DNA from 2 places in the Candidatus Njordibacter sp. Uisw_002 genome. Region 2 is predicted to be linked to the other one. Evidence: predicted binding sites of a transcription regulator. Region 2 holds the regulator's gene; the other holds the start of a gene.
What was found. The regulator LexA, encoded in region 2, represses DNA repair genes until DNA is damaged. The targets are predictions, from matches to a motif close to CTGTNTNNNNANACAG.
Positions count from the first base shown of each region.

Region 1: a site for LexA is predicted at 5,461-5,476, ahead of recN (DNA repair protein RecN). Genes of this name have one in related genera too.

Region 1 covers NZ_CP159832.1:2,233,326-2,240,449, forward strand. The annotation lists gene carA (glutamine-hydrolyzing carbamoyl-phosphate synthase small subunit) at 1-315, opposite strand, end outside; gene dapB (4-hydroxy-tetrahydrodipicolinate reductase) at 537-1,343, opposite strand; gene dnaJ (molecular chaperone DnaJ) at 1,395-2,516, opposite strand; gene dnaK (molecular chaperone DnaK) at 2,632-4,560, opposite strand; gene grpE (nucleotide exchange factor GrpE) at 4,725-5,294, opposite strand; gene recN (DNA repair protein RecN) at 5,502-7,124, shown strand, end outside.
Region 2 covers NZ_CP159832.1:958,133-969,946, reverse strand. The annotation lists gene ABXT42_RS04615 (Smr/MutS family protein) at 1-319, shown strand, start outside; gene folE (GTP cyclohydrolase I FolE) at 437-979, shown strand; gene ABXT42_RS04605 (patatin-like phospholipase family protein) at 1,002-1,862, opposite strand; gene ABXT42_RS04600 (DUF4892 domain-containing protein) at 1,882-2,421, opposite strand; gene ABXT42_RS04595 (DUF4389 domain-containing protein) at 2,554-2,871, opposite strand; gene ABXT42_RS04590 (NAD(P)H-dependent glycerol-3-phosphate dehydrogenase) at 2,972-3,994, opposite strand; gene rhlB (ATP-dependent RNA helicase RhlB) at 4,005-5,234, opposite strand; gene dinG (ATP-dependent DNA helicase DinG) at 5,346-7,475, opposite strand; gene lexA (transcriptional repressor LexA) at 7,655-8,263, shown strand; gene ABXT42_RS04570 (cell division inhibitor SulA) at 8,285-8,740, shown strand; gene ABXT42_RS04565 (M18 family aminopeptidase) at 8,775-10,061, opposite strand; gene ABXT42_RS04560 (carboxy terminal-processing peptidase) at 10,259-11,814, shown strand, end outside.

The DNA of each region.
Region 1 (7,124 bases), 1.2 Mb from region 2:
ATTAGATATTAGATATTCATCAAGAGGCTGTGTATTACGCCAGTTACTTGCCATTAATGGCAAGTCTCTAATCACTAAGCCAGCAGCCCAAACAAACTCAGACTCTTCATCTTCGCTGTTGGTGCCTGTGTTGCCTATATGAGGGTAGGTAAGGGTAACAATTTGATGAGCGTAAGAAGGATCTGTGAGAATCTCTTGATAGCCTGTCATAGAGGTATTAAACACTACCTCGCCTGTGCTTTGGCCAGTGGCGCCAATAGCAACCCCTCTAAATATGCTGCCGTCTTCTAAAGCCAGAATGGCGGGAGTAGTCAATGGGGGCCTCCTCAGGTATGGTGCGTGATACATGCTAATGATTTTTTAACAGCTATATTAAAATGCTGGCTCTAGTCGCAAAAAAGCGAGGTGTGTTAGACACACCCCGCTTTTTATAAATGCTATGACTGGCAGCTAAGTTATTGCGCCTGTTAACTGGTGAAATTATACAGAACAATGACGGCATTTGTCTAGAAGATTCTAATACTCTAGCTTATAAACTAGTCTTTTAAAGCCAATACATCTTGCATATCATACAATCCACTTGGCTGCCCTTGCAGCCATGAGCACGCTCGCACGGCCCCTTTTGCAAACGTCATTCGACTGCTTGCTTTGTGGGTAATTTCAATACGCTCGCCTTCGCTAGCAAACAACACAGTGTGATCGCCCACAACATCACCAGCACGTATGGTTTCAAAACCTATCTCATTAGCCGAGCGAGGCCCAGTAATGCCTTCACGCCCATAAACGGCGCACTTTGCTAAATCACGACCCATGGCATCTGCAACCACCTCACCTAAGCGCAAAGCAGTGCCTGATGGCGCATCAACCTTATGGCGATGATGGGTTTCAATGATTTCAACATCATACCCATCTTGAAGCACGCTAGCTGCACGATGAAGAATATCCAACAATAGGTTGATGCCCACACTCATATTAGGTGAAAAGACTACAGGTGTGTGTTGTGCAAACTCATGCAGCGCCTGCTTATCTGTACTACTTAAGCCGGTAGTACCGATCACCATGGCTTTGTTTAGCCTGACACATTCTTGCAGATTGATAAGGGTGAGTTTGGGATTAGTGAAGTCGATGAGGACATCAAAGTCATCGCTCGCATCGGCTAAAGACGGCTTAACAAACACACCCAATTTACCCACACCAGCAAGCTCACCAGCATCTGCTCCCACTAAACTGCTATTAGGTGAAACAATTGCTGCACCTAGGCTTAGCCCTGAAGCTTGCGTCACTGCCTCAATAAGCACTTTGCCCATACGCCCAGCGGCGCCCATTACTGCTATTCGTGCCATGCCCACCTCTACAAATGCCATACGTTATGTTGTTGGCAATAACAAACTGCTTTAACCATCTTCAAAGAAGCTCTTAACTCCTTCAAACCAAGATGATTTTTTAGGAGAGTGTTTACCTTTGGTAGCTTCCATAGTGTCATGGAATTTGCGCAATAGGTCTTTTTGCTCTTTATTAAGATGTACTGGCGTTTCTACTGCCACACGACACATTAGATCGCCCTGACTACCGCCACGTACTTGCGTTACACCTTTGCCACGCAAGCGGAACATTTTGCCACTTTGCGCACCTTCTGGAATTTTTAACTTAACACGACCATCCAAGGTTGGCACTTCAATTTCGCCCCCCAGTGCCGCATCCGTAAAGCTAATAGGCACATCACAGTATAAATGCTTACCGTCTCGGGTAAATATTTTATGCTCACGCACAGATACTTGCACATAAAGGTCACCACTTGGGCCACCATTGACGCCAGCTTCACCTTCTCCAGTTAAGCGAATACGATCACCAGTGTCCACCCCAGCTGGAATCTTCACTGACAAGGTTTTGTATTCTTGCACTCGGCCTTCACCATGGCATGAACGACAAGGGTCACTAATAACCTTGCCATTACCATGACAACTAGGGCAAGTTTGCTGCACCGAAAAGAAACCTTGCTGCATGCGCACTTGGCCTTGGCCATGGCACGTACCACAGGTTTTACTGCTAGTGCCAGGCTTAGCGCCAGAGCCATCACACGGCTGACACTCTACCTGTGTAGGGATACGAATTTCTTCTGTAGCACCACGAACAGCCTGCTCCAGGCTCAATTCCATGGTGTACTTTAAATCTGACCCACGCTGAACACTAGAGCGACCACCGCCACCAGCTCCACCGAAAATATCGCCAAACATATCACCAAATACATCACCAAAACCAGCGCCACCAGCACCGCCACCGCGCGCATTGGGGTCTACGCCCGCATGACCATGTCGGTCGTATGCTGCTCTTTTTTGGTCGTCTGATAATATTTCGTAAGCTTCATTCACTTCTTGAAAGCTTGCATCGGCGGATTTATCCCCCGGATTACGGTCTGGGTGATACTTCATCGCCATACGGCGAAAAGCCTTTTTAATATCTTTTTTATCGGTGTCTTTGGCCACGCCAAGAACTTCATAAAAATCGCGTTTAGACATAGTTATTCCATTTAGCTCCTGTTTTTACCACTAGAAGCAGATACAAGAACGCAGGGCTATGCCCCGCGTTGTATAAATGCGCTAGTTTTAACTAGCACTAGCAAGCATATCGCGCTTACTTTTTATCTTCGTCTTTGTCTTCATCTTTAACTTCTTCAAACTCAGCATCAACAGCATCGTCTGCGCCCGTATCATCTGAAGCTTCAGCATCACCCTGCGCACCAGCTTCTTCTGCATACATCTTTTGTGCAATCACACCAGATGCTTCAGTTAGCGTAGCTGTGGCAGTTTCAATCGCTTCTTTGTCGTCGCCTTTAAGGGCTTCTTCAAGAGCTTCAATCGCTGTTTGCACTGTGGCTTTTTCTTCATCAGAAGCTTTATCACCAGCTTCTTCGATCATCTTCTTAGATGAGTGAACCATGCCATCGGCAGTGTTGCGAGCTTTAACCATTTCCTCAAACTTTTCGTCTTCAGCAGCGTTAATCTCTGCATCTTGTACCATTTGTTCGATTTCTTCGTCGCTCAAACCAGATGACGCTTTAATGATGATCGACTGCTCTTTACCCGTGCCTTTATCTTTAGCAGACACGTTCAAGATACCGTTGGAATCAATATCAAAGCTCACTTCAATTTGTGGCATGCCACGTGGTGCTGGTGGAATGTCGCTAAGATCAAAACGTCCTAAAGACTTATTTTGTGTCGCTTGCTTACGCTCGCCCTGACATACATGAATGGTCACAGCAGATTGATTGTCATCTGCGGTAGAGAACACCTGTGATTTCTTGGTTGGTATCGTTGTGTTTTTGTCGATCACCGAAGTCATCACACCACCCATAGTTTCAATACCAAGTGTTAATGGCGTAACGTCTAGCAACAATACGTCTGTTACGTCACCAGCCAATACACCACCTTGAATCGCTGCGCCAATGGCGACAGCTTCATCTGGGTTTACATCTTTACGCGGCTCTTTACCAAAGAAGTTAGTCACTTCACTTTGTACCAAAGGCATACGGCTTTGGCCACCTACCATGATCACTTCGTCAATTTCACTGCCTTCAAGGCCTGCGTCTTTAAGCGCTTGAATACATGGCTTCAAAGTTCTTGATACTAGATCTTCCACCAAAGACTCTAACTTAGCGCGAGAGATTTTTACGTTAAGGTGCTTAGGACCAGAAGCGTCTGCAGTAATGTAGGGTAGGTTTACATCTGTTTGGCTTGAGCTGGACAATTCAACCTTAGCTTTTTCTGCAGCTTCTTTTAAACGCTGCAGTGCTAGCGGGTCATTATGCAAATCGATGCCAGAATCTTTCTTAAACTCAGCCGCCAAAAACTCGATCAATCGCAGGTCGAAATCTTCACCACCTAGGAATGTGTCACCGTTAGTGGCCAGTACTTCAAACTGGGTTTCGCCATCTACATCAGCGATTTCGATGATAGAGATGTCAAATGTGCCGCCGCCCAAGTCATATACTGCAATAGTAGAATCACCACGGCTCTTATCAAGACCATAGGCCAGCGCTGCTGCGGTAGGCTCATTGATGATACGCTTCACTTCAAGACCAGCAATACGTCCAGCATCCTTAGTTGCCTGGCGCTGAGAGTCATTAAAGTAGGCTGGCACAGTAATAACTGCCTCTGTTACCTTTTCGCCTAGATAGTCTTCAGCTGTTTTTTTCATCTTCTTCAAGATTTCAGCAGCAATCTGTGGTGGTGCTTTGCTGTCGCCGTTTACATTAACCCAAGCATCACCATTGTCGGCTGCTTCAATTTTGTATGGCACCATTTTAATGTCTTTTTGTACAACATCGTCTTTAAATTTGCGACCGATCAAACGCTTAATAGCAAATAGGGTATTGATAGGGTTAGTTACCGCTTGGCGCTTAGCCGATTGGCCCACTAAAATTTCGCCATCAGCAGCAAAAGCAATAATAGACGGCGTGGTGCGATCACCCTCTGCATTCTCAATTACCTTAGCGCTGCCGCCATCTAAAACAGACACACACGAGTTAGTTGTGCCTAAGTCAATACCAATGATCTTTCCCATCATAAACTCCAATTCTTAATTCACCCTTATAGGGCTTTTGTTTCAATTCTGCTTCAGTAGCACTAGTGCCTTTAAGCCCTCTTTAAGCTCAAGGTTAACGCTAATTGCTTGCATTCTTATATAAGGCCTTATGTCACTCTTTCAAGGACAAAAGGTTAATTATTCTATTTAGAAACGACTACCATGGCCGGACGAACAAGACGTCCATTGAGGGTATATCCTTTTTGAAAAACCTCCATCACAGTATTAGGCTCTAAATCTGGGTTAGGCACTGCCGTCATGGCTTCATGTAACTCTGGATTAAACGGTTCACCATGGGGATCAAGCTGATCCACATTGAACTTCTTTAACCCATCTAGCAGCATTTTTTGGCTCATTTCCACGCCTTCAAGCAAGCTCTTCAAGCTAGCTCCTTCAGCACTTCCTGCTTCGATAGCACGGCCTAAGTTGTCTAATAAAGAAACCACTTCTGCCATCAATTTTTCTTGGCCAAACTTGTGTGCTTTAGCCACATCCTGCTCACTTCTGCGGCGAATATTTTGAGCATCAGCTTGAGCTCGCAATACGTCAACTTGTTGCTCATCTATTTTAGCTAAAGCGACTTCTAGCTGCGCCTGCACTGACTCAACCGTTATTTCTTCCAGCACCGACTCAGCCGCGGTTTCCACAGCGTCTTCTGGCGTATTAATATCCAGCTCAACTTCAGTTGCAGATGGCTGCTCTTGCTCACTCATAGACTTCTCCCTTACATAACTTTCGCAACCTTGACTATAAGGTCGCTTGACTGGAAATCTATATGGGGACATCACCGCGTGATTCAAGCAATTACTGCCCACTTTTATTAGGTTTTTAATAAAAATATAACACTACAGATAAAAAATACTGGACATGCAACCACTACTGGATATAATCACAGTATAATAATTCACTGGAGCAGCTCTATGTTGCAACAACTAATTGTTCACCATTACGCCTTGGTCGATTTTTTACACTTAGATTTCAGCCACAGAATGACGGCTATCAGTGGCGAAACAGGCGCTGGTAAATCCATACTTCTTGGTGCTTTGGGCTTAGCTCTAGGCGATAGGGCCGAGTCTGGCTGCGTAAGACAAGGCGCTGAACGGGCCGATATTCATGCTGTTTTTGACCTAAGCCACCTACCCCAAATAAAAGATTATTTATCTGCTAAACATTTAGCCACAGCGCAAGACCCAGATACCTGCATACTGCGTCGCATGGTTAACCAAGATGGCCGCTCCAGAGGCTATATAAATGGTAATCCAGTAAATATAACAGCCTTAAAAGAGCTAGGCCGCCAACTAATTAACATCCACGGCCAGCACGAACATCAGCATTTATTGGGCCGTGACAGCCATCAAACCCTTTTAGACGCCTTTGGAAATTACCCCACACATCAAGAAGCAGTAGCACATATCAGCCATGAATGGCTTGAGCTTGATCGACAAATTAAAGCGCTCACAGGTGGCCAGCAGCTATCTGAAGCAGAGCAACAGCTTTTGCAATATCAAGTAGATGAGCTAGAACAACTAAGCCTTTTACCTGATGAATTACTCGCCCTAGAGCAAGAGCACAAACAAAGAGCTAACGCAGACCAACTATTACAAGCCGTGCGTTGCGCCCTACCAGATAACCCTCTGGGCGAAGACCCGACAGCTTGCATACAGCGCTGGCAACAGCAGCTACAAAACTTTAGCCAACATAGCCCACACTTAAGTGCGGCAGTAGATATGCTAGCTAATGCGGCGATACAAATAGAGGAGAGCCAAATAGAGCTGCAAAGCTTCCTACAAGGTTTTGATGAAGACCCCGCACGTTTGCAAAACTTAGAGCATCGCCTAGATCAAATTTACAGCATGGCCAGAAAACATAAAATTCAAGCAGCGGACTTACCTGAACACTTAGACGCATTGCAACAACAACTGCAACAAAACCAAGATCAAGAAGGACAACTTGAATCCATCCATCAGCAACAACAAGAGCTTGCAGGCGCTTATGATATCGCCGCAGCCAAACTCACCAAAGCAAGGCAAGCGGCTGCTAAAAAACTTGAAAAAGCCGTGGGAGAGCAGCTTGTATTATTAGGCATGCCTAACTGTCGATTAGAACTAAGCATGCAAACTAAACCCGACACACGTTTACACGTTAATGGACGCGATGATACAGAAATTTTAATTAGCACTAACCCAGGCCAAAGCGCTAAACCTTTAGCTAAAATCGCATCCGGTGGTGAGCTATCTCGCATCAGCTTAGCCATACAGGTGGTTATCGCTACTACCAGCATTACACCAAGCTTGATATTTGACGAAGTGGATGTAGGAATTGGTGGCGCTACGGCTGAAATTGTAGGTCGCTTATTGTCTCAACTAGGGCAACATTGCCAATTGTTGTGTATTACCCACCTACCTCAGGTAGCTAGTCAAGCACAACACCATTTACAAGTGAGTAAATCTAGCCAAGGCCAAACAACACATACACAAGTAGCAGCACTGGATGATAATCAAAGAATTCAAGAGATAGCGCGAATGCTTGGTGGGGTTAAGCTA
Region 2 (11,814 bases):
TGGACATATGCGCCCTACCCTTACTCTTGATCTACATGGCTATAGAATAGATGATGCAAGGGATTCAGTATGGAATGCAGTGAAGCATGGGCAAAGTGAGGGGGACCGATGTTTGCTCATTGTCCATGGCAAAGCTGGTGCTGGCTATAAAGATGAGCACGGTAGCGTTAGAGGCGCAGGCCAAGCTTTAATAAAGTCTCATGTAAACCACTGGTTACAGCAATTAGATGCTGTTTTGGCATTTACCTCTGCCTTACCAAAAGATGGTGGCACTGGTGCACTTTATGTATTACTTAAAAAGAAAACAAAAAGAGCGTAATATAGAAGCTTAAGCCTTTACCTTAAGCACGGCTTCAAGTATTGTGCGCGTAAAAATAATCTGTGTTTTGTTATATCAATTCATAATGCAGTAAAACCATTATCAATGAGAAGGTCCATGGAAAAAGCATACGAAGATATTCTTGCCAGTATTGGCGAAGACATAAACCGCCCTGGCTTAAAGGATACCCCTAAAAGGGCTGCTAAAGCCTTTAAATTTCTCAATAATGGCTACGAAAAAAATCTTGACGAAGTCATTAATGGTGCACTATTTCCATCCGATAATGAGGAGATGGTGATCGTAAAAGACATAGAATTATATTCTTTGTGCGAGCATCACCTATTGCCATTTATTGGCAAATGCCATGTTGCTTACCTGCCTTCAGGAAAAGTGCTTGGATTATCCAAAGTTGCACGTATTGTTGACATGTTCGCTCGACGTTTGCAAATTCAAGAAAACATGACCAAACAAATTGCCGACACTATTATGGAAGTTACTCAAGCTAAAGGTGTAGGCGTTGTAATTGAAGCAAAACATATGTGTATGATGATGCGCGGCGTGCAAAAACAGAACGCCAGTATGAAAACTTCAGTACTGCTTGGCAAATTACGTGAAGACGCTCGTACCAGAGCAGAGTTTTTAACCCTTATTAAAGATTAATTAACAGTACCAAAAAAAGACGTTAAATCTTACGGCTAGACTGCAACGCTTCAAGTGCTGCAGTTCTGCCTATTTCTATCATTTCTTTGGCTCGATAGAGTTCAAAAAAACTACATACATCCCGATTTATTCGCACCTCAACGTCTGGTTCGAAACCCGCCATTTTGTACTTCGTCATAGTTGCTTGCATGGTTTCAAAGCACTGGATAAGCATTTCCATTTTATTCCATTGCAAATGACTACGCTCACTCTTAGTGGATTTATGATGAGGTAACTCTGGGGTATCTTCAAACTGCGATCTAACTAACTGTTGTCTGGTTATGGCGTGTGATTCATCTACATTGATATTCAAATTGACAGCGATAATTAGATCAGCCTGATCTGCAACTGTGGGCATTATTGGCACTGGGTTTAATAAGCCCCCATCCACCAAAAAACGATCATCCTGTGTCACGGGCATAATCAAACCTGGCACGGCAACACTAGCTCGTATTGCGTCCATTAGTTTGCCAGACTGAAACCATACTTCTTTTTGTTTTACCAAGTCTGTTGCCACTGCCGTGTAAGGCATTGGTAAATCTTCAATCAGCTGGTCACCTACAAATTCTTCTAAAATGGTATAGGCTTTTTCGCCACGGATGGCTCCCATGGATAATAACGACATGTCAACTAAACGAAATACGTCAAAACGTGATAAGCCAGTAACCCATTCAGTAAATAAAGGTAACTTTCCAGCAGCATACATGCCGCCCACCACAGCTCCCATAGAACATCCTGAGATGCTGATAATGTCAAAGCCTTGTTCTTCTAATACTTGAATCACGCCAATATGCGCGTTACCTCGAGCACCACCACTACCTAATACAAGTGCAACAGTAGGCATAGTTTATTGTCCTTTACTATTACTTTTCTTGGATTACATCAAGATGTAAATACACTTTTTTATTACCACGCTGTGTACTGTAGAGCGCGTAATAATAAACCCCATCTAAAGCGTCTTTTTTAAGCGCTGCATATGATTGCTGTGTATTTAAACCATATAAGCGCGATTCACCAAATACTTTATTAGCCCACTGATTACTAGACCCACATGTGCGACCATGACACTGATACATCACTTGAGTATCTTGTATTTTGAGTTCATCTAAGGCGATGTTGTGGGCGATTTTGGCGCTCAACCCAGGAAGCATTTCCCAAGTGTAACTTGTTAGGTTTCCAGACAAAAATAAGTTGTATTCAGCACCAATTTCACCGTTAACCTTACGCATGGCGCTTATTGGAAGTGTGTAGTAAGGCACACTGCGCTGTATTTTTAGGATTAATGGGCTTTGCTTTGTTAAAGCTAGGGGTGCCTCTGCTAGAGCTACTTGAGATATGAAACAAACAAAAATACAACTCATTAGCACACGAACGTTAACGGTTATACGAGAAGCTATTGTCATATTATTTTCTCTTCATGGGTGAAATATAAGTGCTCACTTAAAGCGCTGTGCCAAAAGGGTCACTGAAGTCTGAGTCTTTGAGGCGCTAGACTAAATTTAAACGTGTGTCACCCAGACCAATAAGCAACCATCTTACTCATTTGGAGCTTGTGAGTGATCCTCTTTGTGAGGCATACCTTCAGCTTCTGGCCAATCATTAAATGGAAACGGCTTACTTTGCGTTTGATAAGACAAAAATCGATAGCTATGATGAATAAAGCGCCCTAAGCTATTACTAAATTTCAGTATTGCTATATGGCTAGATTCATTAAACAAACGATACAAAAACTGAACGACAATTAATAACACTAAAACTGACGCTGCAACTTCTAACAACACTAAATGCAATAGCATGAAGACTAGACGCAGCCAAAACTCTTCTGAGGTCAGGTTGTTTTTAAAAGCTTGCATAGCGTTTACTCCATTAAATTATATGCGCTAACCTAAAAGGTCATAGGCAGCTTAAACGTACTTTAATTAAGATAGGGGCATGCACGAGCATTTCAAGGGCTTAGCTGCGTTTTAGCACAAATTCAACATCTGAGTTTTGATCCCGAGACATGAGGGCTTGAGCCACACTTGAAACATCTGCACCTTCATAAACCAATGCATAAAGACCATCTACTAAGGGCATATTCACCTGTAGTTGATCCGCTTTTTTCTTTACTATAGCAAGGGTATTTACACCCTCAGCTACTTCACCTAATTCAGCCACAGCTGCTTCTAGGTCTTTACCCTGGCCCAACGCATAGCCTACGCGATAGTTTCTACTCAGTGGAGACATGCAAGTAACAATGAGATCACCTACTCCAGATAAGCCTAGGAAAGTCATAGGGTTAGCTCCCATATGCACCGCTAAACGGCTCATTTCAGCTAAGCTGCGAGTTAATAACATACTGCGTGTATTTTCGCCCAAACCCAGTGCTGCGCTTAGGCCTGCAGCAATAGCGTAGATGTTTTTAAGTGCACCACCAAGTTCTGTGCCATAGCGATCATTGCTAGCGTATACACGAAAAAAACTACATTGCAGGATCGCTTGTACTTGCTCTCGTAACCCTTCACTATCACTGGCAATAACAGTGCCAGTTAATTGTTTAGCCGCTACTTCTTTCGCCAAATTAGGCCCACTAATTACACCTACACAATTATCAGGAAAACAACTTTCAAGCACCTGGCTCATCAATAAAAAACTGTCTGACTCTATGCCTTTGGCCGTAGTAACAAGATATTGTTTTGGATTGATATAGGTTTTAGATTGCTCCAACAAACCCCTAAAAGCTTTACTGGGTATGGAAAAAATAACGGTGTCTGCATCACTAATACATAAACTCAAATCAGTGACAACTTCCAGATCTCCATGAAGCTCTAGTCCCGGCACATAACGTGAATTAACCCTTGTTAAGCGCATTTGTTGAGCTAATGCTTCATCCCGCAGCCATAAACGCACAGGAAAACCATTATGTGCAACGATGTTAGCTAATACGGTGCCAAAACTACCACCACCAATCACTGCTACTCTATGTTTAAGGTTCATGAAAATCCTATTACACTAGTAGTTCGCTAGGCGTGGGTTCGCAGTCTAAACGCTTACCCAGCATCACCTCTAGATCAGGCATAATAAACGCATCATCTTCAGAAGCAAAGCTGATGGATATACCTGAAGCGCCTGCTCGCCCTGTGCGCCCGATACGATGCACGTAATCTTCAAGCTCTTCTGGTAAATCATAGTTAAACACATGACTTACGCCATCTACATGGATGCCTCGACCAGCAACATCAGTAGCAACTAATATAGGCGTTTCGCCACTGCGGAAGCGTTCCAAGGTTTTCACCCGCTTTGCTTGCGCCACTTCGCCTGACAAAAGTGCACTTTTAATGCCATCTTTTTGTAACTTTTCTGCTAAATCTCGAGTGATATGACGTCGGTTAGCAAACACAATGGCTCGCTCTACACCCATTGTTTTTAAACAATTGAGCAATACTTTATATTTATCTGCTCGGGCTACTGAATAAAATCGTTGATCTACGCTGGCAGAAGCAAGCTCATCAGACTCTATTTCCACATGCACTGGCTCAAATGTCCACTGCTCTGCCAAACGCAATATCTGCTCACTAAAAGTAGCGCTAAACAATAAAGTTTGACGGTCTTCTTTTTTAGGTGTTTGACGAATGATAGCGCGTACATCGGGAATAAATCCCATACTTAGCATACGGTCAGCTTCATCCAACACTACTACTTCAACCTCTCGTAGATTGACGTGCCCTCTGCGACAAAAATCTAATAGTCTGCCAGGGGTGGCCACCATAATATCTACATGCTGCTTTTTTAATTGCTTTTGCTGGCCTTCAAAATCCATACCGCCCACAAGCTGCTGTACGTTAACGTCACAAAAGCGGGTAAGATCTTCGGCATCACTGGCAATTTGCATAACTAGCTCACGCGTAGGCGCTACAATTAGGGCTCTTGGGGTGCCTAATCGACGCGGACCGCTGATAGGGAAATCTAAAAAGTCAGTGATAATGCTCAGCAAAAATGCCGCTGTTTTACCAGAGCCAGTTTGTGCTTTACCAGTGATGTCTTTTCCGGCCAAAGATTCTGGCAGCGTTAGAGCTTGTATAGGGCTGCAATACTCATATCCCAAAGCAGCAATCCCTTGCATCACCTGATCAGGTAAATCCAAATCATGAAACCTAGTTTTGCCTTCTTCTTGTGCAACGACGAATTCGTCTAATGACCAGGCTTGGTCAGTGATATTTGAATCATTTGATTTCAAAATTATGTTCCATTGAGACGTATTTATGCCTCAGTAAGATAAATTACAACGAAGCAGTATAGAGCGTTTAATGGCATTACACAAAACAGCTTTTGTTGTGCGTATCCATCATCAACCAAATCTTCGTTCATAGGGTGGTAAAGATTGTAATAGCTGCTGACCATACCGCTTGCTAACGATACGTTTATCCAAAATAGTAATACGGCCTTGATCATCCTCTTTACGCAATAAACGCCCCGTGGCCTGCACCAATCTAACACTTGCTTCAGGTACTGACAGCTCGGCAAAGCTATTACCACCAGATTTTTCTATCCATTCGGCTAAAGCTGATGGCACTGGGCGATCTGGCACAGTAAAGGGCAACCGAGTAATCACCACATGCGTTAAATAGTTACCCGGCAAATCAATACCTTCTGCAAAACTTGCTAGACCAAACAATACACTGCCGTCACCTTCATCGATACGTTGTTTATGTTGATCCAACAACCGTTGCTTAGAGGACTCTCCTTGTTGCAAGATCAAGTCTTGCCATAGGTCCCCCATGCCTTCAAATACCAATTGCATCACACGTTTGGAAGTGAATAATACCAGGCTGGCTTCATCTTGATTAAGTTGCGCTTTAAGACCCACAATAAGGTCATCGACAAATACCGCTTCTGGGCCTGGTTCTATGGCTTCTTTAGGGACACATATATGAGATTTGGCAAAATCAAAAGGACTCGCTACAGCCAACATAGCACTACGCGGGTTTAAACCTGCATGAGTAATTAACCTATCAAATCGCCCTAGTGCTGTTAATGTTGCAGAAGTGAGTAAGGCACCATAACAACGAGTCCATAAATTTTCTTGCAAAAGGTCGGCCGCCATTATTGGGCTTGCTGACATTTCTAAGTCGACTCTCTCTGGCGTTTGCCAATGATGCAACCACCTAGCCATCGGCACCTCTCCCTCTTTATCTACTTTAGCATAGGCTTGAAAAAGGCTTAATTGTTGTTCTGAGTTTTGCTGCAATACACCAAAAGCGGCCAGATAATTTTCAGCCTGATCTTTTGGTAGACCATTTTGATCGCCTTTGACCACATCATCCATCAAACTATGCAAGGCGCCTAAGTCTCTAGCCAAACGTGCACTACTAACAGCCATATCATGAGTAATTTGAACTAATTCAGCAGGTACCACACCTTGAGAAAAGCGATAAGTTTCTTGTTTTTGGTAACCATCTTCAGGCCTAAAAGCGGATTGATCCAAAAACTGTTCTAACGTAACAAGTTGGGTTTCAAGCCCTTGCACATGATCTTGAATCTGTACACATAACTGTGCACCCTTACCTGCGCCTTGCCATTCCTTTAAAAATTTCTTTAAACCGGATCTTGTTTGCCCATACCAACGACTTAGTTGACGAATGCCTTGCTGGTGAGTGAACTGTTTTAGGGTTTTATCAGCCAAATGATGGCCTTCATCAAAGATATAAATCGTATCCTGTGGTGCTGGTAAAATAGCACCTCCGCCCAAAGCTAAATCGGCAAGCACTAAGTCATGATTAGTCACAATGCAATCGGCTTGTTCTAGGCCATCTCTAGCCTTGAAGAATGGGCATTGACTAAAATGGCTACAACGACGATTAGTACAGCCCTTATGATCCGTAGTAATCGGCCGCCAATGATCTTCAGACAAAGGCTCTTTCCAAGCATCCCTATCACCATCCCACTGATTTCCACCTAATTGCACCACCATGTCTTTATAAAGCGCCTGCTGATGCACATCAAGCTTGAGTGCTAGCTCATCTTCAAAGAGGGCTTGGGTAGGGTCGATGGAGGCATTTTGAGATAATGCCTGGTCCAGCCTGGATACACACAGATAACGGCGGCGACCTTTAGCAAGACGAAAATCAAAATCATAACCTCCATGCTTTTTAAGCGCTGGCAGGTCTTTTTGTATAATCTGCTCTTGCAAGGCGATAGTAGCCGTAGAAATAACTAATTTTTTATCCAGTGCTTTGGCTATAGGTAAACAAGCCACCATATATGCCAATGTTTTTCCCGTACCTGTGCCTGCCTCTACCAAACATACTGGGTTATCATCACTACGATTACCCTCAACATCTGCTTTGATTGACAAAAAATGGTTAGCAACTGTTGCGATCATTTGCTTTTGACCCCAACGAGGCTTTAGCTCCAGCTGCTTAACCAACTGACGATAAAGTTGTTGAATATCTTGTTTTACATTTGCTGAATCAGACACGTTGCAAGTTCTCAGTTAGCATCAAATAATCGGTCATCAGAGTACACCATTTCAGCCACAAAATCAGATACAAAATAGGTCAAAAAAAATAAACCTTGCCAGAAGCAATATTACTGGTATTATATACAGTAACTGTACAAACAACCAGCACATTAACCCAAGTGTTAGAAGGACGTAATATGATCAAGTTGACCCCACGACAAGACCAAGTGCTCGACTGTATCCGTAACTACATCATCGACACAGGCTATCCGCCAACACGTGCGGAAATTGCCAAAGAACTTGGCTTTAAGTCGCCCAATGCTGCAGAAGAACACATCAAAGCACTGGCCCGTAAAGGCGCTATAGAAATCATTCCAGGTGCTTCTCGCGGTATACGCATCCCCGATATGCATGAGGTTGATTTAGGTCTACCTATCATAGGTATGGTTGCAGCAGGTAGCCCTTTACTTGCACAAGAGCATATTAGTGATTATTGCGCTATTCCTGAAAACTTATTTTATCCTAAAGCAGATTACCTACTTAAAGTAAGCGGTATGTCGATGAAAGATATTGGCATTTATGATGGTGATTTATTAGCGGTACACAAAACAGACCAAGCCAGAAATGGTCAAGTGGTAGTGGCACGCCTTAATGACGAAGTGACTGTGAAACGTTTCCAACGCAATGGCAATAATGTACAGCTGATAGCAGAAAATCCAGATTTTTCTCCTATCGAAGTAGACTTAACGCAAGAACACTTAAGCATTGAAGGCCTGAGTGTAGGTGTGATTCGCCGCGGTAACTAAACCTAACTCAGGAGCACTAAAATGTTTCAACAACAGCACCAGCTCAACACAAACATTGAAGGTATTTTGGCAGAACATCAACTTGATTTGTGGGCTCAAGAAGAAAGCGAACAAACGCAAGATCTTAGTAGTATTACTGAAATCATCATGCGTGGTGAAGCTTGGAATAATGTACAAACATTACTACCTTTAATGGCTCAGCTTAGCCATGACCAACGCTGGTTAGCTTGGGTTGCACCACCTCAGTTATTACCTAAAGCTCAATTAATAGCTGCAGGTTTTGACCTAAATAAAATTATCTTATTAAAGCCAGATGCCCAACATGACACTTTAAGTTTAGCCCGCCAAGCTCTAAAAAGTGGCACGTGTCATGCTGTTATTAGCTGGTTTGGAACGCTTGAAGACAAGCAGCTAAGCGGACTAGCACAAGCAGCAGAAATAGGTAATAGCCGCGCTTTTTTGATCAAGCACCAATAAAATAGGCATTTAGATTGGCTCTAACATCTCATCACTAAAAGGTCATGTTCGTCTCAAAAAACTGCTGTAACAATTTGTGAGTAATATGAGGGTCTGCACTACCTGCTAGCTCACGAATGGAGTGCATTGCAAATGTGGGCACTCCTAAATCTAGCGTTCGCACACCCAATTGAGCTGCTGTAATTGGCCCAATAGTACTACCACAACCCATATCACTGCGTACAACAAAAGTTTGAATTGGTACGTCTACCTGTGCAGCTAACTCTTTCACCATGGCACTGGTAATCGCATTAGTGGCGTAACGCTGATTTGCGTTAACCTTAATTACAGGACCTTGATTAAGTTTTGGGCCGTGTTGGTCATCGTGCTTGCTGGGAAAATTGGGGTGGACCCCATGTGCATTATCGGCAGATATAAAGGTTGATGCATCTAACACCTGATGCAGCAATTCTGGCCTGGGATAGATTCTTTGTAACACTGACATTAAGAAAGCACCCTGAGCGCCCTCTGCTGATTGGCTACCCACTTCTTCATGGTCATTACAAATTAACAACATGCCCTGATCTGTATTAGCAGCAAGCATAGCAGTTAAACCCATGTAACAACTTAATAGATTATCCAGCCTGGCAGCTGCTAAAAACTCCTGCTTTAACCCTACTAAAGCAGGTGCTTGTACGTCATAGAAACTTAGTTCGTAATCAATGACCTCATCAACTTCAATACCATCTTTTCTTAGCTCCTTTGCAAGTGTAGCGCGTAAATTAAAATCATCACCTAGCGCTTGACCCAAAAGCACTGGCAAATCTGTTTGTGGATTAACACTATGGCCCTTATTAGCTTCTCGGTCTAAATGTATAGCTAAGCTTGGAATACAAGCCACAGGGCGCTTAAAGTCTATTAGATGGCTTACTAACTGACCACTTACATCACGACTAACTACCCTGCCGGCCAAAGATAGGTCACGGTCAAACCAAGGATGCAATAATGCTCCACCGTAAACCTCCACACCTAGTTGATGATAGCCTTTAGATTGTCGTTCAGGATTAGGCTTGACCTTTAAACACGGACTATCCGTATGAGCACCTATCATATGCATTCTTTGCAATGCACCTTGCTTGGGCAACTGGAAAGCGATTATGGTTGAGTCGTTCTTAGTGATGTAATAACAACCACCTGGCACCAAATCCCAATGGCTTGCCATATCAAGAGCATTGTAGCCCGCTGCACTTAGCTTGCTTATTATTGAAGCTACTGCATGAAATGGAGTAGGTGAATGAGTAATGAAACCCATTAACCCATTAAGGTAAGCTTGTTGTGACATTGGCATTGATTCCATTGTTGCAAAGATTGAATTTTGACACATTCTGCGTGCAACCGTAACGATTGCGTAAAGCATTGCTTAATTTACGCTAGATTCCCTCAAGAGGTTTGAAAAATCAACTTAAATCAAGCTAAGATAGCTTGCAAGTATTTTTTGACCTACATTCCACTGCCTATTAAAAGACTAGAATGATACACATGAAATTTAATACTAATAAAATCTCTCCACTTAATGTTTTTTTGGGTAAGTATTTACGCCGCACTTTATCTACTGCACTGCTTGCTACGAGCCTTATGGTTTTGCCATATGCGACTGCAAACACACAAGTAGTGAATGGCAGCATTGAGTTTACAAAAGAATACGGATTATTAACGCAAGAAATTTTACAATTGTTAGGTAAAGAACACTATCAAAATAGAACCCTTAATGACCAATTTTCTAGTGATGTATACGCCAATTATTTAAAAGCTTTAGACCCTCAGCATAGCTACCTTAGTGCCGCAGACCTGGTACCTTTTAGCTACCTCAGTACTGAGCTTGATGACTTGTTAGCAAAAGGCAATTTAGATGCAATGGGACAGCTATATAGCTTATTACAAAAAAGACGCCTAGCATTTATCGATTATAGCTTAGCTACACTGGCCCAAGATGAAGCCATGTTTAATTTTGACCTTGTAGAAGGCATTCGAACATCACCATATGATGAGCCTAGGCTAGACGACCTATCGTCTATCAAAGACCTTTGGCGTCGGCAGTTAAAAAATGAATTTATTAACGGCCAGCTAAACGAGGAAACGCCTGAAGATATCAAAAAACGCCTCACAAAACGTTATACCAACCTACGTAAACGAGTCTCACAAGTAGAACTTAAAGACGCTTACCAAAGTGTTATTAATAGCATTACTACCGTTATTGATCCCCATACAAGCTATCTCTCGCCGCGTGGGCTTGAAGATTTCAACATTGACATGAGTTTATCTTTAGAGGGCATTGGTGCTGTATTACAAAGTGAAGATGATTATACAAAAGTCGTGCGCATCGTCGTAGGTGGCCCAGCAGATAAAGCTGGACAGCTTAAGGCGTCTGACTATATCGTTGGTGTCGCTCAAGAAGGTGAAGAAATTCAAGATATATTGGGATGGCGCTTGGATGACGTGGTGGGTCAAATTAGAGGCCCTAAAGACTCCTTAGTTACGTTACAAATCATTCCAGGTGCTGACTTGCAGCAGCCAAAAAAGACGATTCAAATACGCCGTAATAAAGTAGCACTAGAAGATCAAGCTGCTAAAAAATCAATCATTGAATTAGAAACTGACCAAGGCGCTCTTAAGTTTGGTGTCATCACCTTACCAACCTTTTATATGGATTTTGCTGCTGCACAAAGTGGCGATCCCAATTACCGTAGCACCACTCGTGACGTCTATAACCTTGTCGAAGAGCTTAAAGAAGAAGCAGTAAACGGCATTATTATTGACTTGCGTAACAATGGTGGTGGTTCTTTACGAGAAGCCAATCAATTAACGGGATTGTTCATTGAAACAGGAACCACAGTACAAGTTCGTTATGCTGATGGAACCATAGAAAAGCAAATAGATCGTAATCCTTTTTTAGCCTACACTGGCCCAGTTGTGGTATTAGTTAACCGTTACAGCGCTTCAGCATCAGAAATTTTTGCAGCGGCTATGCAAGATTACAAACGCGCTTTAGTAGTAGGCACTCAAACCTATGGTAAAGGCACTGTTCAAACATTTTC